DNA from 2 places in the Parageobacillus galactosidasius genome. Region 1 is predicted to be linked to the other one. Evidence: a T-box and tRNA genes for the amino acid it is inferred to sense, from the RefSeq annotation. Region 1 holds a T-box; the other holds one or more tRNA genes.

The links. The T-box of region 1 lies ahead of pheS (phenylalanine--tRNA ligase subunit alpha). A T-box ahead of a tRNA ligase gene usually reads a tRNA of that ligase, here a tRNA-Phe.
Region 2: it has a tRNA-Phe gene. The T-box ahead of pheS (phenylalanine--tRNA ligase subunit alpha) is inferred to sense a tRNA for this amino acid. The anticodon was not compared.

What each region holds. Positions count from the first base shown of each region.
Region 1 covers NZ_NDYL01000002.1:1,245,660-1,257,529, forward strand. Annotated here, with positions in the region: gene B9L23_RS15845 (MMPL family transporter) at 1-1,253, opposite strand, end outside; gene B9L23_RS15850 (MarR family winged helix-turn-helix transcriptional regulator) at 1,250-1,702, opposite strand; gene B9L23_RS15855 (DUF6036 family nucleotidyltransferase) at 1,982-2,551, opposite strand; gene B9L23_RS15860 (hypothetical protein) at 2,538-2,771, opposite strand; gene B9L23_RS15865 (hypothetical protein) at 2,844-3,221, opposite strand; gene B9L23_RS15870 (ABC transporter ATP-binding protein) at 3,214-4,128, opposite strand; gene B9L23_RS15875 (ABC transporter ATP-binding protein) at 4,131-4,829, opposite strand; gene B9L23_RS15880 (GntR family transcriptional regulator) at 4,816-5,193, opposite strand; gene B9L23_RS15885 (hypothetical protein) at 5,199-5,981, opposite strand; gene pheT (phenylalanine--tRNA ligase subunit beta) at 6,216-8,630, opposite strand; gene pheS (phenylalanine--tRNA ligase subunit alpha) at 8,647-9,681, opposite strand; T-box leader at 9,824-10,060, opposite strand; gene B9L23_RS15905 (TrmH family RNA methyltransferase) at 10,180-10,944, opposite strand; gene msrA (peptide-methionine (S)-S-oxide reductase MsrA) at 10,948-11,475, opposite strand; gene sspI (small acid-soluble spore protein SspI) at 11,656-11,870, shown strand, end outside.
Region 2 covers NZ_NDYL01000001.1:546,124-557,993, reverse strand. Annotated here, with positions in the region: gene B9L23_RS03040 (amidase domain-containing protein) at 1-526, opposite strand, end outside; gene queG (tRNA epoxyqueuosine(34) reductase QueG) at 558-1,727, opposite strand; gene B9L23_RS03030 (B3/B4 domain-containing protein) at 1,798-2,460, shown strand; tRNA gene B9L23_RS03025 (tRNA-Gly) at 2,546-2,619, opposite strand; tRNA gene B9L23_RS03020 (tRNA-Glu) at 3,014-3,085, opposite strand; tRNA gene B9L23_RS03015 (tRNA-Ser) at 3,094-3,186, opposite strand; tRNA gene B9L23_RS03010 (tRNA-Asn) at 3,190-3,264, opposite strand; tRNA gene B9L23_RS03005 (tRNA-Ile) at 3,537-3,613, opposite strand; tRNA gene B9L23_RS03000 (tRNA-Gly) at 3,618-3,688, opposite strand; tRNA gene B9L23_RS02995 (tRNA-His) at 3,695-3,770, opposite strand; tRNA gene B9L23_RS02990 (tRNA-Thr) at 3,781-3,853, opposite strand; tRNA gene B9L23_RS02985 (tRNA-Phe) at 3,882-3,957, opposite strand; tRNA gene B9L23_RS02980 (tRNA-Asp) at 4,098-4,173, opposite strand; tRNA gene B9L23_RS02975 (tRNA-Met) at 4,179-4,255, opposite strand; tRNA gene B9L23_RS02970 (tRNA-Ser) at 4,287-4,379, opposite strand; tRNA gene B9L23_RS02965 (tRNA-Ile) at 4,396-4,472, opposite strand; tRNA gene B9L23_RS02960 (tRNA-Met) at 4,480-4,553, opposite strand; tRNA gene B9L23_RS02955 (tRNA-Ala) at 4,571-4,646, opposite strand; partial or broken gene B9L23_RS19825 (RNA-guided endonuclease TnpB family protein) at 5,140-5,292, shown strand; gene asnB (asparagine synthase (glutamine-hydrolyzing)) at 7,702-9,600, shown strand; partial or broken gene B9L23_RS21625 (transposase) at 10,127-10,222, opposite strand; partial or broken gene B9L23_RS02940 (transposase) at 10,213-10,638, shown strand; partial or broken gene B9L23_RS20865 (GNAT family N-acetyltransferase) at 10,704-10,925, shown strand; gene B9L23_RS02930 (TetR/AcrR family transcriptional regulator) at 11,087-11,641, shown strand; gene B9L23_RS02925 (DMT family transporter) at 11,695-11,870, shown strand, end outside.

The DNA.
Region 1 (11,870 bases):
ATCGCTTCACCAGGATTAAAATTTTTAGCGATAATATTGAACGCTTTAACAGACGCATAGTCGTCACCAATTTCTTCAAGGGAATCAAATGACAAATCCCCATCATACGTTGCCAACACCGGAACGGTAATAACCGCAACGATGCCTAACGCAATGAGCGGTCTGGCAAACGCAAACCGTCCCGCGGCATCCCATAAGCGGCTTTGTTTATGCTCTAAATTTCCTTTCGCCGGCCAAAACAGATTTGGACCAAGCACCGCCATAAAAAACGGCACCAACGTCATCAGCGCAACAAGGAGCACCGCTACCCCAACCGCCACCGCGGCAGCCGATTGATATAACTTAAACGTTGATAATCCAATTGCGGCAAACCCGATCATCACCGCAATTCCGCTGAACAATACCGTTTTTCCAGCGGTGCGGTACGTGGCGACAATCGCATCCGTGCGGTTTTCGTGCTGCGAAAGTTCTTCCTTAAACCGGCTTAACAGCAAAATACAATAGTCCGTTCCGATTCCAAACAGCACGGCAACTAAAAAGATTTGCGTAAACGTAGAGAGCGGAAAATTCACTTGATCCACGAGAAAAGCGACAATCGACTGTGACACTAAATACGTCATCCCAACGGTGATAAGCGGAATGAGTGGCGCGACAAACGAACGGAACACGACAAGCAACACCACTAAAATAAACACAACCGTAATGCCTTCCGTCTTTTTCAACCCTTTCTGCGAGCTGACGACAACGTCTTCGTCAATCATCCAGCCACCCGTGTAATAATGTTCGACAGAAATGTCATCAATCGCTTTGTAAAGCGCCTTGCTTATTTCTTTCGCGCTTCTTCCGTTCCGCTCCAGCTTCACGGACGTTAAAATCGTCGTGCCATCTTTAGAAACAAGTTGATCTTTCAATTCCTTTTCTTTAAACGGGGAGATAATCTCGGTAATTCCGAGTTTCTCTTTTTGCGCTTCCAACTGTTTAACGGCGCGCTCCGCTTCCTTCCAATCGTTGTCCGTCAGCCCGCCTTTGCGGTAAAACACAAGTGCTGTTGACAGTTCGCTTCCTTTGTTCTCCTTCTTTTGCACTTCGTTTAAAATATCCATCGCAAGCGAAGACGAGTAGCCTTTTGGCACGCTAAGCTGCCCTTTCTCGCGGACAAGATCGGCCATGTTCGGCGCCGTCACAATAAGGATGACAGCAACGACAATCCACGCCAACAGCACAAACCATTTTCCTTTGACGATTCCTCTCACGATGCCCCCTCCATCTCTTGCAAAATGCAGGCAAGCTTTTCATACGTTTGAATAAACGTTTCAATTTCTCTCTCCGAAAATTTGGTTATGAACGATTCGACTAATTTATGAATTTTTTCTTCCGTTTCCGTAATCCATTCGTCCCCTCGCTCCGTCAGCGTCAAATAAACAACCCTGCGGTCGTTTTGATCGCGCGTGCGTTGAATCAAGCCTTTTTTGACAAGGCGGTTCGTCATCGCCGTAATCGCGCTTTTGTTTACGCCAAACAAGGACGCAAGCTCGGTTGATGTGCATTTTGCTTTCTTTTTTATGTAGCGAAGCAGGTAATATTGGTCGTTTGTCATATCCTCATCAAGCTCGCACTTCACGAGCGCTGCCGCTTTTTTCATCACGATAAAGGAAACAGATAAATATCGTTCTACTAAATCATGAATGTTTCTATACCGCAAGCTATCACTCCTCTTTGTAAAAAATAGTTCAATTATTTAACTATTTAATAATGTAACAATCTCCTAGAAAAAAAGTCAACTGAGAGATTTTCTTTTTCCAAAAAAAAAATGATATAAGGAGAAGTTCCATACAAGATTTCATTTCGCAACAAATAAAGCGAAATTTAAAAAACAATATATCGCCATTTTAGACGTCGTGATCTCACAATTGTCCTATCTTTATTCTCATTATTTATCTTATCACCACAGGCATCCGTACTCTTTGCTCATTTCCCGTTTTCACTTGTTATATTGTTGAATCCATTCTTCTAAGTGTACTGCCGTTCCATCCGTCTTTGCCATTTTTCTCATATATTCCAAGTCTAATCGTTCAGCGTGAAGAAAAAGCATTCTTTTTCCCCATTCGCAATCCGAAGTAGATTTCCAATGAACACAAGCTCGCAAGCGATCTAAAATAATATCTTCAATGCCAATCACATATACTTTTAATCCGTCTTTCATTCGCAACTCTATCACTTTATCGTAATCAGCGTCTTCTAGCATATCATTTGGAATTTCAATGCTTATCATCAATTCTTCGTGATACCAATGCCGTCCCGCTGGTGTGAAGCCTAACTGTACAAGCAAATCACCAGCACGTTTTCGATCGCTAACAATAAGATCGATATCAACGGTCGTGTAATCGCTTCTTGTGTATATTTCTACCGCTAATCCTCCCACAATAATTGGACGAATGCGGTAAGGTTCTAGGAGTTTGGTCAAAATGGCCGTCACTTGCACCATTTTTTCAAACGAGGTTTTGGAACGAAGCGTACGAAGTCTTTGTTTTGCTTCCTCAATCGAATTCATAATACCACACCCGCTTGCTCAAGTATTTTACTTTTCCTTCTATTTCTGCCTTTTTCCATTTTTTTTTACATAGGTCATCTAATATTTTAGCTTCGTTTTCATCACGAGCCCGTGTACGGATATTGCGCTCTTTTCCTTTTGTCTGCAATATGTCCCGTTCCACATCACTTTTTTTCTCCAAAATCCACTCACTCAATTCAGAAAAATCCATTTTTTTCATTATGTCATCACTCCGAATCGCTTATATAGTTTTATTATACCTTTTTATCCCATATTCTGCCCACGACAATCGCTATCCAAAAAATATAATGAAGGATGTAAACAGTGTGATCAGCGCAATAATGTCTGCAGAATTCACCAAATATCCCCAGAACGTATTGGACGCCACAGGTTTTATATTATGCTCTAGACGATACTCATTGATTTTCAACTGCTGTTCGAGATGATTTTTATACATTTTTGGCACCTTTTCCTCAGAAAGCTGGGCTTCCATTTCCTTTATCTCCGAAACAACTTCTGCCTTCCAGTTTGCCGGTTCTTTATATGTTGCTTTTGTAATCAGCGCTCCCGCTAATGCCGACAAGGCAAGAAGCCCGATCATGAACCATGTGCCAATACGGCGGTAAATTTTCATATTTTCGTTTTGAATTAATGAAAGAATGCTAGACAATTTCATTCCCTCCCGTCATTTCTAAAAATCTTTCTTCCAACGATTTCGTAAGAACTTGAATGCCATATACTTTGATATTTTCTGACACTAAGGCGGCATTCAAGCTTGGTATTTCCTTATAATCGATGGAAACTTCAATTCCTTGCTTTGCCGGTGTGATGTTCATATGAGGATAGATGTTTTTGATCACGGTTAGCGCTTGTTCCACCGGCTCTACGGTAAGCAGCACTTTTTGAGCTTGTTTGGACAGTTCTTGAACCGATTCAATTCCTACTAATCTTCCATGTTGAATAATCGCAAAGCGGTCGCACATCATTTCCATTTCCGATAGAAGATGGCTTGAAACGATGATCCCCAGCCCTTCTTCTTTCGCCAGCTTGCGCAAGTAGTCGCGGATTTCGCGGATGCCGGCGGGATCGAGCCCGTTTGTCGGTTCATCCAAAATAAGCAAAGATGGCCGGTGAAGCAATGCCTGCGCTAATCCTAATCGCTGTCTCATTCCAAGCGAGTACGTTTTTACTTTGTCATGAATTCGTTTTTCCAAGCCGACTAGCTTGACAACTTCATTGATGCGCTCTTTGGTGACCCCTTTTGTCATGCGCGCATAATGTAGCAGATTTTGGTATCCGGTTAAAAATTTATACATCTCCGGATTTTCGACAATAGCGCCGACATGCTGAATCGCTTTTTCAAAGTCTTTTTGAATACTGATTCCATTGATCAGCACTTCGCCGCTGGTAATTCCCATCAGTCCGACAATCATGCGAATCGTTGTTGTTTTTCCGGCTCCGTTCGGCCCAAGAAATCCAAACACTTCCCCTGGAAATACCTCGAGCGACAAATCATGGATAATTGTTTTCTTGCCAATATCTTTTCTGACATTTTTCAATTGCAAAAGCGGATTCATGGTTATTCCTCTCCCTTATAAATTTTTTTCAGCCGGTTTACTACACTATCGCGGCTTGTTTCTCTTAATTCATCGACGCGGACGCGCTCCGCCACTTTTCCATCGCGGAGGAAAATCGCCTCATCCAGCAATGGTTCGACTTCATCGATTTCATGCATCGTCATCACCATCGTCTGCCGTTCTAGATCGACAAATGAAATCAGTCCTTTGACAATGGATTCGCGCACCATCGGATCAAGGCCGGACAGCGGTTCATCCATCAATAAAATCGGCGCTTCCCGCGCTAACGTAAAAGCGATTTTCGCGCGGCCGCGTCCACCTTTGGACAGCTGTCTTAGCTTTTTGTCAGGCTGGATTTCCATAAACTCTAAAATGTCATACGCTTTTTCTGTGCGGAAATCACTAAATTGCGAAGCGTAAAACTCCAGCATATCCTGAACCGTAAAGCTGTCATAATAGACGTCCAATTCCGATAAATACGCGACTTTGCTGCTGATTTTTCTCGTTGCTTCCATCCCATCTACCAGCACTTTTCCTTTCGTAGGAAAAACGAGTCCGGCAATCAATTTCAAAAAAGTCGATTTGCCGCTGCCATTGGCGCCAAGGACGCCGATGATTTTTCCTTTCTCCAAGCTTAGAGAAACATCATCGAGCGCCGTAACGCTGCCAAACTTTTTTGTCACATGCTCAAATTGAATCATTGCTCTCCCCCCTGTAGTTTTTCAATGAGGTAATCATATCGTCCAGCGTAAATCCCAGCTCTGTCATGTTCCGTATAAAATCAGCCACAATATCCCGCTTTAGCTGTTCACGCAACCGTTCGATGACTTCCACATTTTCCGTGACAAACGTTCCTTGACCGCGCCGCGTTTCCACAATCCCCATCCTCTCCAGTTCACTATATGTGCGCTGTATCGTATTCGGATTCACTCCTGTTTCCACTGCCATCTCGCGGACAGACGGCAGCTTATCTCCCGCCTTCCATTCATTTCGTACAATCTTTTTATTTATTTTTTCCATTATTTGTATATAAATAGGTTTCGTTGTATCAAACTCTTCTACCACGATGCTTACACCTCAACTTTTCTGTCAATTAACCAAATAGAAGCGCAAAATACGAGAACAGCCATAATACCGTAAAAAACGCCTGCTCCTATTGATATAGTTTCAATCTTTTGGATCATTATCCAGCCCTCAGTCGCATTGTGCTCGAACGTAATCCCCGGCACTGCTATTTTTTCCCATCCCGTTAACCATTCGAATATGTTTGTTTTCATAAACTGCGAAAATAGCCAGCCTAACAGAAAATAAATAAGCGCAACGATCAGCCCCGAGAGTTTTGGAATCATTTGTTTACAGATGAGGTAAATCACCCAATAAAACAAACACAAGACCGCCATATGGACAGATAGCAGCACAATAGACAGAACCGCCAGCACACCGCTTTGGATAAAAAGCTCATGATTCCACATTTCCTCATGGAAATACCTCTCTTTTATTCCAAGCGATGCAATGTAGGTAAATAGCACTGAAACAAACAGGGAAACAAGCAGGCTGCCAAACGCGATCAGCAGTTTGGCGCTTACCAATCGAAATACCGGCTGCGGGGTGTGAAGCCATAAATGAAGCCGCTTCGTTTCTGTTTGCAAGCTGAGAGCCATAAATATCAACATATAAAAAGCATGCAAGCATGTGACAATCAATGATGGAACAAACATCGCTATCGGCTCATCGTATTTTAGAGCGAATAAATATGCCACTATATTAACGGCGATCACGATTCCAACCGTAGTCCATATCCACAGTTTCGAGATGCGCCATTCTTTTTTTAATAAGCCAATCCACGGATTCATTCTTATCCCTCCAATAACAGTGAATTAGTGTTCTAGTTAGATAGTACACTAGTTCAAAATAAAACGTCAACCAATTTTTTACGGCAACAAGACACATTTTCGCCTCTTCATTCGTAATACCATACCCGTTTGTTCAAGTATAAAACAGAAACGCTACCTTCGCTGCTACATGAAACTCCTCTCTTTGCAAAAAATCCCCCGCCTTATGTTTCCGCATAAGACGAGGGATTCTATTTATCCGCGCAATGTCGCGCCGAATTGCTGTTCCACTGCTTGGATCACTTTTTCATGAACGGCGGTTACTTCTTCGTCTGTTAATGTGCGTTCCGGATCATAATAACGGAGCGAGAAGGCGATCGATTTTTTGCCGTCTGGGAGGCGGTCACCCTGGTAGACGTCGAAAATGGATACTTCTTTTAATAGCTCGCCGCCCGCTTCGATAATCGCTTTTTGCAGCTCGCCGGCGACAACGTTTTCATCGACGACAAGGGCGATATCGCGGGTGATCGACGGGAAGCGCGGAATCGGCGAGTAGCGAATATCCTCGACTTCCGCGTTTAATAAGTCGGTCAAGGCAAGTTCAAAGACATATGTTTCTTTTAAATCATATTCTTTTTGCACGACCGGATGGAGCTGACCGACAAACCCAATCGTCTTGCCATCTAGCAAAATATGAGCGGTGCGTCCCGGATGCATATGCTCGCGTTTCGCTTGTTTATATTCAATGCGGTTCGTTAAGCCTAGCAATTCGAACAATCCGTCTAAAATGCCCTTGGCTACATAGAAATCAACCGCTTTTTTCTCGCTCTGCCATAAGTGGGCATGCCATACGCCTGTTAAGACTCCAGCGAGACGTTCTTTTTCACTTGGCAGTTCATTCTCGCCATTGGCGAGATATACCGCACCTGTTTCATAGACAGCGACGTTTTCGACTTGGCGCGCGCGGTTGTAGCTCGCTACTTCCAACAGATGAGGCAGCAAGCTTTGACGAAGGACGCTGCGCTCTTCGCTCATCGGCAGCGCCAAGCGGATCGGTTCCGCCGTTTCTAACGCGAACATCATCGCTTTTTCCTCGCTTGTCAGAGAGTACGTAATCGCTTGGAACAGGCCAACGTCTTCTAAGTAACGGCGCACTTGCCGGCGTTTTGCTTGATAAGGGGTCAATTTGCCCGGTTTTGCTTCCGCGACTGGCAAGGTTGCCGGCAGACGGTCATAGCCGTACAATCTCGCTACTTCTTCAATAATATCTTCTTCAATCGAAATATCCCGACGGCGTGATGGAACGGTAATCGTAAATGTTCCGTTATCTTCGGTAAACGCAAATTGCAAGTTCGTTAAAATCGTTGCGACTTCGTCTTTCGTAATCATCGTGCCGAGCACGCGGTTAATGCGGTCCAACGTAATGGTGACCGTCACTTCTTTCTCTTTTAACGTATTGACTTCAACAACGCCGCCAACCACTTCACCGCCAGCGTACTCTGCCATTAACGCGGCGGCGCGGTCGAGTGCTTCTTTTGTCCGTGCCGGGTCAATGCCTTTTTCAAAGCGCGTGCTTGCTTCACTGCGCAAGCCGTGATCTTTCGATGCTTTGCGAATGACAGGGCTCGTGAAATAAGCCGATTCGATAAACACCGTTGTAGTGTCATCTCGTACTTCGGAATTCGCACCGCCCATGACGCCAGCCAACGCCACTGGCTCCGTACCGTTTGTAATCACAAGGTGGTCTTCCGTTAACGTACGCTTCGTATCATCCAATGTGACAATTGTTTCACCTGCTTTCGCGCGGCGGACAACAATCTCCTTCGAACCGAGACGGTCATAGTCAAACGCATGAAGCGGCTGGCCGTACTCCAGCAAAATGTAGTTCGTAATATCGACCACGTTGTTATGCGGACGGATTCCTGCCGCCATCAGGCGCGTTTGCATCCAAAGCGGCGATGGGCCGATTTTCACGTTTTTCACAATGCGTCCTGCATATAATGGATTGTCTTGGGGCGCATCGACGCGCACAGAAATATAATCATGGACATTTTCGTTATTTTCTTGAAGCTCAATGGTTGGAAGTTTCACGTCTCTCCCTAAAATCGCCGCCACTTCATATGCGACGCCAATCATGCTTAAGCAATCGGCGCGGTTTGGCGTAAGTCCAAGTTCTAACACTTCATCGTCTAAATTTAATAATTCCAATGCATCGGCGCCAACCGGTGCGTCGCTTGGAAAGACGAAAATGCCATCAGCGTACTCTTTCGGAACTAATTTTGATTCAACACCGAGCTCTTGCAAGGAACAAATCATGCCGTTTGATTCTTCTCCGCGCAGTTTTGCCCGTTTAATTTTCAAATTGCCTGGCAAAACTGCACCGACTTTCGCAACCGCTACTTTTTGCCCTTTGGCGACATTTGGGGCACCGCAAATAATTTGCACCGGCTCGCCTTCTCCGATATCAACGAGACATTTGCTCAATTTATCGGCGTTTGGATGTTGTTCGCGCTCAAGCACATGTCCAACGACAACGCCTTTTGCCCCTTTATTCAATACTTCCACACTTTCGACTTCAATGCCGCTTTTGGTGATGAGGTCGGCTAGTTCTTTTGCTGTTATTCCCGTAAGGTCTACATATTCTTGCAGCCATTTATAAGAAACAAACATCGGTCAAACCTCCCTTTTACACACGATGGAATTGTTGTAAGAAACGAATGTCATTTTGATAGAAATGGCGGATGTCATCAATGCCGTATTTGAGCATCGCGATGCGCTCTGGTCCCATGCCGAACGCGAAACCAGTATATTTTTTCGAATCAAATCCGGCCATTTCTAATACGTTTGGATGGACCATGCCGGCGCCTAAAATTTCAATCCATCCTGTCCCTTTACATACGCTGCAGCCATGTCCGCCGCAATGGAAACAAGATACATCGACTTCGACTGACGGCTCGGTGAATGGGAAAAAGCTTGGACGGAAGCGGATTTCGCGGTCTTTGCCAAACATTTTGCGGGCAAACTCGCGCAGCGTTCCTTTCAGGTCGCTCATGCGAATGTTTTCATCGACAACAAGCCCTTCGATTTGCGTAAATTGATGCGAGTGAGTCGCATCATCGTTGTCGCGGCGGTACACTTTTCCCGGGCAAATGATTTTCACCGGACCGCGCCCTTGATGTTTTTCCATCGTGCGCGCCTGCACCGGTGACGTATGGGTACGAAGCAAAATTTCTTCCGTGATGTAAAATGAATCTTGCATATCGCGCGCCGGGTGGCCTTTTGGCAAGTTCAACGCTTCAAAATTGTAGTAGTCTTTCTCGACTTCTGGTCCTTCGGCAATCGTATAGCCCATGCCGATGAATAAGTCTTCGATTTCTTCAATGACGCGCGTGAGCGGATGATGATTTCCTCTTCTGACCGGACGGCCTGGAAGCGTGACATCAATCGCTTCCGCTGCTAATTTTTTCTCGACTTCCTCTTGTTCGAGCTTTGCTTGCTTTGCTTCTAACGCGCTTTGAATCGCCTGGCGCACTTCGTTGGCAAGCGCGCCTATTACCGGACGCTCTTCTGGCGATAATGCCCCCATGCCGCGGAGCACTTCGGTAATCGGGCCTTTCTTGCCAAGATAAGCGACACGCACCTCATTGAGTGCTTTCAAGTCACTGGCTTGTTCAATTTTTTCAAGCGCTTCCTGTTGAAGCTGCTGCAACCGTTCTTTCATGGAAAATTCCTCCTTTTCTTCAATCAAATAAACGAAATGCTTCTTCTACTGCCCATGCTTGATGCTCATGAAGCAACACTTTTCGAATATCTTTACGTGAAATCCACACTAGTATGTTCTATAAAAAAACTCGCCCCTTGCCATAAGGGACGAGTGCACTCGCGGTACCACCCTTGTTAACAGCGCAAAAAGGCGCTGTTCGCTTCATTGTGATAACGGCATAGGCCGGAACACCTTTACATTCCGCAAGCGCGGAATGGTCCCGGTGTCAACTCCAGAGGTGAATTCACTTGCTTCTACCATAAAAACGCTCCCAGTCTACGGCGTTTTCTCCCTGGATGGCGAGTGGCAAGCTACTCTTCTCTTTCATCGTTGTTTTCTATATTTCCCTATTTTTATATTATCTTTATATCCCGTATGTTCCGATAAATAATGCTGTATTATATTATAAGCAAACAGCGAACATCGCGCAACACACACAATCTATATGAAAACAGCCTATGCTTTTGCGTCTTGTAAATGATAAAGCAAAATCCCGGCAGCGACGGCAACATTTAACGACTCGGCCTGTCCATAAATCGGAATGTATAAATTTTTCGTCGTCATTTGCAGCAATTTCTTATGAACCCCGCTTCCTTCATTGCCGACAAGCAAGGCAAACGGACGCGCCGGTTTGATATGACGATAATCTTCCCCATTTTCCAGCGCTGTTCCGTAAATCGCGACATTTTTTTCGCACAGACGCTCGATCCATTCACGGAGATTTCCGCGAATAATCGGCAGATGAAAAAGCGAACCTTGGGTAGCGCGGATGACTTTCGGATTATACAAGTCAGCGCATCCTTCGCCAAGAATAACGGCATCGATTCCAGCCGCATCGGCGGTGCGGATCATTGTGCCGATGTTGCCCGGGTCTTGTACGGCGTCAATCAGAAGCACATTCGCCTGCGTCCAGTCTATATCGCCATAGGAAAACTGTTCGCATACGGCCGCGATTCCTTGCGGCGTTTCCGTATCACTGATCGCTTTCATCACTTCTTCCGTCACGATCGTTACAGGAAGGTGGCCCGCATTCCAGCTTGGCGGAATCTCCTTTTTTTCGTCAACAATCAGTTCAACAAGAGGCGCATGGCTCTTTAGCGCTTCTTCGACTAAATGAAAACCTTCAATTAGAAATAACCCCATTTTTTCCCGGCCTTTTTTCGTGAGCAGTTTTTTCCATTCTTTCACTTGCGGATTTTTGGTGGACTGGATTCGTTTCAACGTTCACTTCCCCTTTACGCCCCAATGCTTGGCAATAAACTCATCGCGTCCTGATGCGGCGCGGTCTTCTTTATAATGCTTTGGGTTTTTCTTATGGTAGTTTTGGTGATATTCCTCGGCCGGATAAAACTTTGTTGCCGGCAAAATCTTCGTGACGATCGGCTTGGAAAACTTCCCGCTTTCCTCAAGCGCCCGTTTTGATGCTTCCGCTTTTTGCCGCTGCTCTTCATTATGGTAAAAGATCGCTGTCCGATATTGCGGGCCGCGGTCATGAAACTGTCCGCCGTCATCGGTCGGATCAATTTGGCACCAATACAGTTCAAGCAATCGTTCGTATGGAAAAACGTTTGGATCAAATGTAATCTGCACCGCTTCGTAATGCCCTGTCGTTCCCGTTTTCACTTGTTCATATGTCGGGTTTTCGACATGTCCGCCCGTATAGCCGGAAACAATGCCGTATATTCCATCGAGTTCTTCAAATGGAGTGACCATGCACCAAAAACAGCCTCCGGCAAATGTTGCTTTTTCCATGTTTCTCTCTCCTCCATGTAAAATCGTATTTTTCATTATAGCAAAAATTACAGCGATCAAACACCAAACAAAACAAATCAAATCAACAAACAATTTGTTTTCATTTTTGCATTTCTCATACATATTCAGAAAAATTCCCGTTAAAAATAAGCTTGTACTATATATAGAGGGGTGAATGGAATGGATTTAAACTTGCGCCATGCAGTTATACAAAATATCGCCAATAACACGAAGGAGCAATTGGAAGATACGATTGTTGATGCGATTCAGCGTGGAGAGGAAAAATATTTGCCGGGGCTCGGCGTCCTCTTTGAAGAGATTTGGAAACATTCGAGCGAGCAACAAAAAGAGGAAATGCTTACAACACTGGAACAAGCAGTCAAACAACATGCATA
Region 2 (11,870 bases), on a different contig from region 1:
GATTCGGATACCCTGTCATCGGGGCTCCACCTGCGTATAAACATTGGGAAATAAAATTCGTGCAATCTACCTTAAACCGTGGAAACGCGGGATTGTAGCTGTTCCACCACGTTTCAGCATAACGCACCGCCTTTGCTCGATCATATTTATATGAAATTCTTTCATCCACTAACATCTCACGTTCTAAACGAGGCGGGACCATTTCCTCGCTCACGATTATTTTTTCATCTTTCACTAACTCTCCACGTTCAAAATACGCTCTTCTTTCCTCCACTTGTTCCTCAACGTACATCTTGCTGCCATGCTTTATTAAAAATTGATAATGAGCTAAATAAGCAAGCCTCCCCCCAGTTTCCATTACATGCTTGCTTACAATTTGGCTATTAATGGAACAGCGGACAATTTCTGCGCCGCGTTTCTCGAATAGCCGCTGCTTCCTTTCCACTGCTTCTTCTACATTGCGTTCGTCTTTAGACACAAAAAATTGAGCTCTTTTTTCTAATAAATATTGCAGCTGTTTTTTCACATCGCTCACCGCTTTCTTTTTTGCTATTAACTTATGTGACAGGTGAGCGATTTTTTCCCTTTTCCTCATTTGACCGCAATAATTGTAGTCCCTTTTCGATTTCCGCAAGAACTTCCGGGTCTTTTTCCGTTTTGCTTGCTTCCTCTAAATCGGAAATAACGCGTGTATCACCAATTTTTCCAAGCGCCCACGCCGCTGTTCCGCGAATAACCGGACGGCTATCTTCTTTTAATAGTTTTAGTAAATCCGGAATGGCTGTTTGATCTTTATAATGCGCTAAAGCCAAAATGGCATTTCGCTGAATCGGCTTTTTCCCACGCCAAGCCCCAGCAATCGAACCGAATTTTTCCTTAAATTCTCGATTGCTTATATGCAAAAGCGGAATTAATTTTGGTTTTACCACTTCAGGGTCCGGCTCCATCTCTGGATGGAGATGAAAGTCTTTTCCTTTATTTTCAGGGCAAACCATTTGGCACGTATCACATCCATATAATCGATTTCCAATTTTATCACGAAATTCATCAGCTAAAAAACCTTTCGTTTGTGTCAGAAATGAAAGGCATCTCTGTGCATTCAATTGTCCTCCCTGCACGAGCGCTCCCGTCGGGCAAGCATCGATACACTTCGTACACGTTCCACAGCGGCTTTCAATCGGTTCATCAGGTGGAAACGGAATATTGGTAATCATCTCTCCTAAATAAACATAAGAACCAAACTCTGGAGTAATAATAGAACAATTTTTTCCGCTCCAACCAATTCCAGCCCGTTCCGCAACAGCACGGTCAGCCAGTTCTCCCGTGTCTACCATCGATTTTACTCTAGCCTGAGGAACTCTCTCTAAAATAAATGCTTCTAATTTTTCAAGACGTTCCCGCAAAATGTAATGATAATCCTTTCCCCATGATGCCCTGCAAAAAATTCCTCGTCTTTCTGTTTTTGTACCACGCGGAGCATTTTTCATTTTGGACGGATATGCTAAGGCAATCGCAATAATAGACTTTGCTTCTGGCAAAAGCAGGGAAGGATTGGTTCTCTTTTCAATATCCGGCTCTTCGAATCCTGATTGATATCCTAACTCTTGTTGGCGACGAAGCCGCTCTTTTAACTCGACAAACGGATCAGCACTAGCAAATCCAATTTTATCAATACCAATCGTTTTGCTATATTCAATAATCTCTTGTTTTAGAGCCGCCACATCCATCGTTATCCCTCCTTTCGCTAAAATTCGGAATCTATGTTACAATAAAGAAAAAATTTCGAGGTGAAAGCAGATGGACGTAGTTGTCGCGGAAACAATAAAACAAATGATACCTCAATTTAAAGTAGGGATTATACTTTATAATCATATCGTTGTTGATGATTCTCCGCAAATGTTAAAAGGAAGACTCCAATTATTTCAAGAATCCATTTACTTTGATTTGCAGGAAACAGCGATTGCAGATATTCCTGAACTGGCGGAATGGCGCAGGGCATTTAAAACGATCGGAACAGACCCGAGCAGATATCGTCCTTCGTCGGAAAGCTTATATCGACGTATTCAAAAGAAAAACTTTATCCCAACTATCCACTCCGCAGCCGACGTGAACAATTTCTTTTCACTTTATTATAAAATTCCAATTGGCATTTATGATTTAGATAAATTGGAAGGACCGATTACCATTGATATTGGAACAGACCAAGACGAGTATATCGCTATCAACGGGCGCACTGTCAACTTTTCTCATAAGCTCGTATCAAAGGATGTTCACGGGCCATTTGGCAGTCCGATTGTTGATTCCCAACGAACAGCTGTTACAAAAGAAACGAAAAACGCCGTTCAAATTGTTTATTTACTGCCATCTATGAAACAAGAACAATGTGAAAAACTGTTGCAGTCCATGCAAAAGATGTTCTTGCAAATTCATGGAGGTGATGCTGTCTTTCAACTTGTGTAAAAAATTACATAAAAAATAAAAAACGCAATGCCTCGTTCTTTGAAGAAACGAAACACTGCGTTGTCCCCATAACCATTATTTGCGATGGAGCGGGTGATGGGAATCGAACCCACGACATCAGCTTGGAAGGCTGAGGTTTTACCACTAAACTACACCCGCATATTATTTTTTATTCTTTAAATCTGTATACAACGCGCAGTTGTCATGCCTCTTCCTCTGCTAGCAAACTCAAAGATGATGGATGCATCGAGGCAACCCGCAATCAACTCTTCTTTTCGTTGTCCCTTCCTCTTCTAGCCGATTCAAGGTGTTTAATGCGTCGGGACAACTCGAAGCAAATTCGATGATGTATTGCTCGTGGCTGAGGTTTTACCACTAAACTACACCCGCGTATACATTCTCCGAATACAAAACCGCATTTATCATGAACAACATTAAGTTAACGGTATTGATTATAACAGAGGATGTATTAGATTGCAACTATAAAACGAAAAAATTCGACAAATTTCGTTTTATGGAAAGAACAAAAGCACCAGCGTAACTGGTGCTTTTATGACCCGTACGGGATTCGAACCCGTGTTACCGCCGTGAAAGGGCGGTGTCTTAACCACTTGACCAACGGGCCACATTGAATGGCGGAGAAGGCGGGATTTGAACCCGCGCGCCGCAAAATTGCGACCTAACGGTTTAGCAAACCGTCCCCTTCAGCCACTTGGGTACTTCTCCGTATGGCTCCGCAAGTAGGATTCGAACCTACGACCTACCGGTTAACAGCCGGTTGCTCTACCGCTGAGCTATTGCGGAATAAAGAGAATGGCATTAATCATATACGAAATTATCTTTATCCCTTCCTCTTCTAGCTAATTCACAGAAGCAAGATGCGTCGGGACAAAAGATACAAACCTTCTAGTTTTCATTTGGTTTTCGTTGCCTCTTCCTCTGCTAGCAAACTCAAAGATGATGGATGCATCGAGGCAACTCGCAGTGAACTCATCGATGTAGTGCTTGTCGCTGAGCTATTGCGGAATAAAGCAAGTCTAATATTAGTTTAACTCACTATCAGATAATATGCAATATGGTGGGCCTAAGTGGACTTGAACCACCGACCTCACGCTTATCAGGCGTGCGCTCTAACCAGCTGAGCTATAGGCCCAAGAAGCGGGTGATGGGAATCGAACCCACGACATCAGCTTGGAAGGCTGAGGTTTTACCACTAAACTACACCCGCATAACATGGGGCGACTAGTGGGAATCGAACCCACGCATGCCAGAGCCACAATCTGGTGCGTTAACCACTTCGCCATAGTCGCCACAATCTGATGCCGGCTGCAGGACTTGAACCCGCAACCTACTGATTACAAGTCAGTTGCTCTACCAATTGAGCTAAGCCGGCACATCAGACAGAAAAACTTAAGAGTGAGTGGTGGCTCGGGACGGAATCGAACCGCCGACACAAGGATTTTCAGTCCTTTGCTCTACCGACTGAGCTACCGAGCCATTTTATTATCTTAATATTCTGTGTTGTCTTGTCCTTTCCTCTTCTAGCTTATTCAGCAATGTTAGATGCGTCAGGACAACTCGCAGCATATTCATGGAAGTATCATTCATCGTTACCGATCCATATACTTAGTTCATTGTGGCGGTCCCGACGGGACTCGAACCCGCGATCTCCTGCGTGACAGGCAGGCATGTTAACCACTACACTACGGGACCAATATTGGTTGCGGGGGCAGGATTTGAACCTGCGACCTTCGGGTTATGAGCCCGACGAGCTACCGGACTGCTCCACCCCGCGGCGATATACTATAGTAACGAGTAACGATGTATGGCGGAGGAGGAGGGATTCGAACCCCCGCGCGCCTTGCGGCGCCTCTCGGTTTTCAAGACCGACCCCTTCAGCCAGACTTGGGTACTCCTCCATCATATTAAAGAACATGGTGGACCTTGTAGGATTCGAACCTACGACCGGACGGTTATGAGCCGTCTGCTCTAACCAGCTGAGCTAAAGGTCCATTTCAATGGCGGCGGAGGGGATCGAACCCCCGACCTCACGGGTATGAACCGTACGCTCTAGCCAGCTGAGCTACGCCGCCAAATTCTTTATTATTACTGGTGGAGCCTATCGGGATCGAACCGATGACCTCCTGCGTGCAAAGCAGGCGCTCTCCCAGCTGAGCTAAGGCCCCATATTTTCTAAATCGGGAAGACAGGATTCGAACCTGCGACCCCATGGTCCCAAGTTACGAAAACATGCCAAGAAAGGTCGAAGGAAAGGGGAAGAAACGGCATCAGATATCTTAACGAAATTAGAGATATGGTAGAATTAGATATGGATATAAATACCAAATACCCCTCTTCTGGAGGGGTATTTGGTATGCCCAATAATGGATGTGATCCCCATCACTCACTGCGGGGATGAACACGAGTATCGTCTTAAAAATTTTATACCGCTAAACTTGACGGGTATGGAAACTATTCCCCTTTTTTCCTTTTTCGTATTTATTTTAAGTTAATGAGGACGAGCTTTTTCGTTTGTGTTTTCCTGTTCATTCACGAGAACATCCGCCGGAAGCCCACTGCTTTAGCTGTGGGAGGAAGGCGGGGTTTATATTTTCAGTATATATTGAATTTTTCGTTCAATATAAGTACACTGGATTTAGAAAGGTAGGTGAATCAAGAATGCTCTGCACTCTCAAGATTAAATTAATGCCAACTCTTGAACAGTTTCATGCGCTGCTGGAAACAATGAAACGGTTTAACCAAGCATGCAACTATATTAGCGAGATTGCTTTTCGCTCCAGAACCTTTTCCAAAACGAAAATCCAGCGGCTTTGACGCCCTATTCAGACTCGCTTTCGCTGCGGCTCCGTCTCTTCGACTTAACCTCGCACGTCATCGTAACTCGCCGGTTCATTCTACAAAAGGCACGCCATCACCCATGAACGGGCTCTGACTACTTGTAGGCACACGGTTTCAGGTTCTCTTTCACTCCCCTTCCGGGGTGCTTTTCACCTTTCCCTCACGGTACTGGTTCACTATCGGTCACTAGGGAGTATTTAGCCTTGGGAACGTACTTAACGCCCTATTCAGACTCGCTTTCGCTGCGGCTCCGTCTCTTCGACTTAACCTCGCACGTCATCGTAACTCGCCGGTTCATTCTACAAAAGGCACGCCATCACCCATGAACGGGCTCTGACTACTTGTTCTCCGGATCAACGCTTGCTTACAGCTCCCCGAAGCGTTTCGGCGTTTGCCCCGTCCTTCATCGGCTCCTAGTGCCAAGGCATCCACCGTGCGCCCTTTCTAACTTAACCATGCGAAAACAGCTTCATGCTTGCCGCCTTCGCTTCTCGGCTTCTTCCTTTGTCTAGCTTCGGCGCCTAGCCCCTCACGGTCGCTTCGGTCCTGCCATGGCGGCAATAGCCTCCTCGCAGGCCCTCCAGCGCCTATCGGGGCTAACCGCGGCGCCTCCGCTTTTCTTCTCGGTTATCTAGTTTTCAAGGAACCAACTTATTTCCTGCATCCGCTCATAGGCGCAGGCGCAAGGCGACTACTTGAGTATGCTTCCTTGCAACCTTGTGTCGAGGAATCCTGCTTCCTCGAATTCACTAGCAGACGCAGACACAAAACACTTGAAGGAGTAAAATGCTCCCTCAAAACTGAACAAGGCTACTGCCTTGAATCAACTTCTCTGCTGCCTTGCGCCGAGGAATCCAGCTTCCTTGAATCCGCTGGTAGACGCAGGCGCAAAACGGATTGATTGAAGAAAACATAAACATGTTCCCTCAAAACTGAACAAACCCGAAGCGTCCTTCGCCTTTCTGCTGTCTAGCTCCAGCGCCTAGCTCTCTTGTGCCAAATAACCTTCCCCCTCGAAGTGCAAGCACTTCTGCGGGTGAAGAACATTTGGCTTCGAGAGCTGATCGCGGCGCTTCCGCTTTTCGTACTGTCTAGCTTCGGCTCCTAGCCCCTCGGGCCGCTTCGGTCTCGCTGCGGCGGCAACAGCCTCCTCGCGAGCTCTCCGGATCAACGCTTGCTTACAGCTCCCCGAAGCGTTTCGGCGTTTGCCCCGTCCTTCATCGGCTCCTAGTGCCAAGGCATCCACCGTGCGCCCTTTCTAACTTAACCATGCGAAAACAGCTTCATGCTTGCCGCCTTCGCTTCTCGGCTTCTTCCTATGTCTAGCTTCGGCGCCTAGCCCCTCACGGTCGCTTCGGTCCTGCCGTGGCGGCAATAGCCTCCTCGCAGGCCCTCCAGCGCCTATCGGGGCTAATCGCGGCGCCTCCGCTTTTCTTCTCGGTTATCTAGTTTTCAAGGAACCAACTCATTTCCTGCATCTGCTCATAGACGCAGGCGCAAGGCGACTACTTGAGTATGCTTCCTTGCAGCCTTGTGTCGAGGAATCCTGCTTCCTCGAATTTACTAGCAGACGCAGACACAAAGCACTTGAAGGAGTAGAATGCTCCCTCAAAACTGAACAAGGCTACTGCCTTGAATCAACTTCTCTGCTGCCTTGCGCCGAGGAATCCAGCTTCCTTGAATCCGCTGGTAGACGCAGGCGCAAAACGGATTGATTGAAGAGAACATAAACATGTTCCCTCAAAACTGAACAAACCCGAAGCGCCCACTTCCGACTAGCCCATAAGGGCAGCCGCTTCCGCTTTTCGTACTGTCTAGCTCCAGCGCCTAGCTCTCTTGTGCCAAATAACCTTCCCCCTCGAAGTGCAAGCACTTCAGCGGGTGAAGAACATTTGGCTTCGAGAGCTGATCGCGGCGCTTCCGCTTTTCGTACTGTCTAGCTTCGGCTCCTAGCCCCTCGGGCCGCTTCGGTCTCGCTGCGGCGGCAACAGCCTCCTCGCGAGCCCTCCAGCGCCTGTCGGGGCTAACCAGTCGCCTTCGCTTTTCGTATCATCCTTAGAAAGGAGGTGATCCAGCCGCACCTTCCGGTACGGCTACCTTGTTACGACTTCACCCCAATCACTTGCCCCACCTTCGGCGGCTGGCTCCCTTACGGGTTACCTCACCGACTTCGGGTGTTTTTATGACGCTGCAAAGCAAGATATTCCCATTGATGTGATCAAAAAACAGCTCCGTATCGCGTAAGGGGTACCCTGTTTGTCTCTCTAACCATGGAAATTATTGTAATGAAAAATGCTCATCTACAGTATTATATTTTGCTAACCCAAGTCTTGATACAATCTATAAAATTTAAATTTGATAAAGTGGGGGAATAGCAATATCATGTGCGGTTTTATTGGTTGTATTCATGATCATCCAAGAATCGTCGATGAAAAATGGAAAGAAACGTTTCAAGAAATGAATGATATCATTACTCATCGCGGTCCTGACGATGGTGGTTATTTTTTTGATGAATACGTGAATTTTGGATTTCGACGCTTGAGTATTATTGATCTTGAGACAGGGCACCAGCCATTGTCCTATGAAAATGAACGATATTGGATCATATTTAATGGGGAAATCTACAACTATGTGGAATTGAGAGAAGAATTGCTTGCAAAGGGATATAAATTTACTACTCATTCCGATACAGAAGTCATTATTGCTCTTTATAGTGCTGAAAAAGAAAAAGCTGTAGAAAAGCTTCGAGGTATGTTTGCTTTCGTCATCTGGGACAAACAAGAGAGAACGATTTTTGCGGCACGTGACCCGTTTGGCATAAAACCATTTTTCTACATGGAACAGGGCGACCGTACGTTTTTTGCTTCCGAGAAGAAAAGTATTTTGCTCGCTCTTAAAAATGATTTATTAGACTATGATTCACTGCAGCATTATTTAACATTCCAATATGTACCTGAACCGATGACGATGTCTGTTGGCATTCGAAAGTTGGAGCCGGGTCACTATATGAAGAAAAAAATCGGTGAAAAATTAACCATTCATCGCTATTGGAAAGCCAAATTCCAACCTATCATCCAATCAGAAGATGAACTTGTCAAAGAAATTCGCGACGCGCTGTTCGATTCCGTGCAAGTGCATATGCGCAGCGATGTGCCGGTAGGTTCGTTTTTATCAGGAGGAATTGATTCATCCTTCATTGCAGCAATTGCTAAACAATTCAATCCTAATATCAAGACATTTTCTGTCGGCTTTGAGCGGGAAGGCTTCAGTGAAATTGATGTGGCAAAAGAAACAGCGGAAAAGCTGGGCGTTGAGAATATTAGCTATGTCATTTCACCAGAGGAATATATGGCGGAATTACCGAAAATTATGTGGCATATGGATGATCCACTTGCCGATCCTGCGGCAGTACCGCTTTATTTTGTTGCCCGGGAAGCAAGAAAGCATGTAACGGTCGTTCTTTCCGGTGAGGGAGCTGACGAGTTATTTGGCGGTTACAACATTTATCGTGAGCCACAGTCATTGGAACTTTTTGAGCGAATGCCAAGTACGGTTAAATCAGCTTTGAGAGTGATTGCAGGGCTACTCCCGGAAGGAATAAAAGGAAAAAGCTTTATTGAGCGCGGTACAACACCAATGGAAGAACGATATATCGGCAATGCGAAAATGTATAGCGAGACAGAAAAACAAGAACTGCTAAAAGGATATAAGAGGGGATTAGAATATACATATATTACAGCTCCTTTTTATAGAGAAACAACTCATTATCCTCCTGTAAACCGGATGCAATATATTGATATTCATACATGGCTGCGAGGCGATATTTTATTAAAAGCCGACAAAATGACGATGGCCCATTCATTAGAGTTGAGGGTTCCATTTTTAGATAAAAAGGTATTTGAAGTAGCCGCCAAAATTGCTTCGGAAATGAAAACGACAAACAAAACGACGAAATATATTCTACGAAAAGCAGCAAAAGGAATTGTTCCAGATCATGTTTTAAATCGCAAAAAATTAGGATTTCCGGTGCCAATTCGTCATTGGTTAAAAAATGAAATGCATGATTGGGCGAAAAACATTATAAAAGAAAGCGCAACCGATCATTTATTTAATAAAGATGTATTGTATCGTTTACTAGACGAACATTGCAAAAATAAAGCAGACCATAGCCGAAAAATCTGGACCGTCCTTGCTTTTATGATTTGGCATCAAGTATACATGGAAAAGAAATACGATTTTACAAATATATATAGAAAAGACAAGCTGTCGCTATTAATCTAATTTGACTGATTTTCGTTGCCTGTCTTCTATTTGCACCCAAGCTTCTAAAAATTCAGCTTTGGGTGCTTTTCTATTTGATGGATATGAGTTTACATTAAATGATGTGTTTAATTATTTTCTAGACCATCCAAAGCGGAAAGTAGAAAAGGTAGATGGTTTTGAAGTATTGATTATTTCAGGAGGAATTAAACCAGAAAGACTCGATTTAAACTTGATAGAAACAACGAATCCAGTTTATGATAAGTCGATAACGAAATATTTAACTGAGAGTTCAAAGAGCGCCTTTATTTTTCCTTTTGGAGGTAATACGTTAGTCCCCGATGAGATAGCGTATTATTAACAAAAAATTCGGGGAGAGAATGGTTTGACAGTATTACAGGAGTTAACCAAGATATATGCAGAGTATAAAAAACAAAATAAAAAATGATTTTTTATTACATAAAACATTATTACATGTTTAATATACATAAATTGGTGTATTAATAATTAATTGGTTCATCACCAAAAGATGTACTTGATTTTTACGTTAAAATGTGATAGAGGTCTCTAGACGGACACGCAAAGTAAAACGCTGGATATTTCGATACCCATATCCTCGCCTTTTGATCAATTTTATTTTGCTACGAGGGAGCGCTGAAAGGTCTCGATGATGCCGTTGTGTTGTTGGCTTGGAAAGCCGATCAGCCGATGACACCTGAACATCTTCACTGCGTCTTGAGCACCGACCGGGAGCTAAGCGATGAAGACATCTTGCGCCACTATGCCCAACGCTGGTCGATCGAATGCTTTTTTCGACAAGCGAAAGACCAGCTGAAGCTCGATGGGTACCGTGTTCGTCAGGTTCGGGCGGTGAAACGCTACTGGATCTTGGTGCAGCTTGCTTACGTATACAGCCTATTCGAGTCGAACAGCGATTTTTCTGATGGGCTCGATCTCTTGCGCAAGAGAAAAGGACATAGCCTCGTGGAGTTCATTTACTGTGCAGCGAAACAAAATATTCCCATTGATACCGTGAAAAAACAGCTCCATGTGGCATAAGGGGTACCCTGTTTGTTTCTTTTTACATGGTAATTATTGTTATGAAAATTGCTCATCTACAGTATCTCTTTGAAAATCTAACCATCGAGAGAGTGGGTCTGACGACTTGGTCTGGAAATCCACGAATGATCAGATGTGCGGAAAAATTGGGAATGCGATTAGAAGGTAGAATGAGAAAATGCCGCTACTATAATGGTGAATACTATGATTCCATCCGAATGGGTATTCTTCGTGAGGAATGGAATGAGTTTAATTTTGCACATTATTTCCGAATACGCCTGAAATAATTTGAAAAAGGGATTCTGAAATAATGTGCTAATTTACAGTCAGGCTTCATGCCTGATCCTTGCTTGGCTTTTCTTCGTTTTGAAAAAAAACCGTCTTGAAAAAAAAACGTCCAGACGGTATAATAAAACCGTCCAGACGGTTATTTTAAGGAGTGAGGCATGTGGAATCAAAAGCTACAATAAAGCGTCAGCATATCTTAAAATCTGCAAAAGAATTCATTCTCAAAAATGGTTTTAATGAATTAACTTTGGATTCTGTGGCAACACAGGCGGGAATCAGTAAAGGCGGTTTATTATATCACTTCCCAAATAAAGAAGCATTATTGATAGGACTAGCACAATATATTTTCGAAGAATTCATTACGCTAATTGAGGATCAGGCTAAGAAAGACCCATTAGAAAAAGGTAAATGGTGCCGTGCTTTAATTGAGGTAACAAAAAAGGATCTGGAACATAACGCCGAGTTATATGTGGGAATAATTGCTGCTTCTATGTTAAGTCCAGATTTATTAAAAAGTATGTCCCAAATTTATCAGTTTATGCAAAACAAAGTGGATCAGGATGGTATAAACCCTGTAACAGCAACTATTATTCGGTTAGCAATAGATGGTCTTTATTACTCAGAATTTTTTAATATAGCTCCCTTGGATGACAAATTACGTGAAAAAGTATTCCAGCAATTAATAAATATGACAAAAAAGGAGGATTCATTTTGAATGCATATGTAATTTTGGCAGTAGCCATCATAAGTGAAGTGTTTGGGAGCTCGATGCTAAAAGTATCAAACGGATTTAAAAAGTTGTTCCCTTCCATCGGAGTAGTAATTGGATATGGTGCAGCTTTTTACCTCCTATCTTTATCTCTTAAAGCAATACCGCTGGGTACGGCTTATGCTATATGGTCAGGTGTAGGTACGGCTTTAACCGCATTAGTTGGTGTTATCGT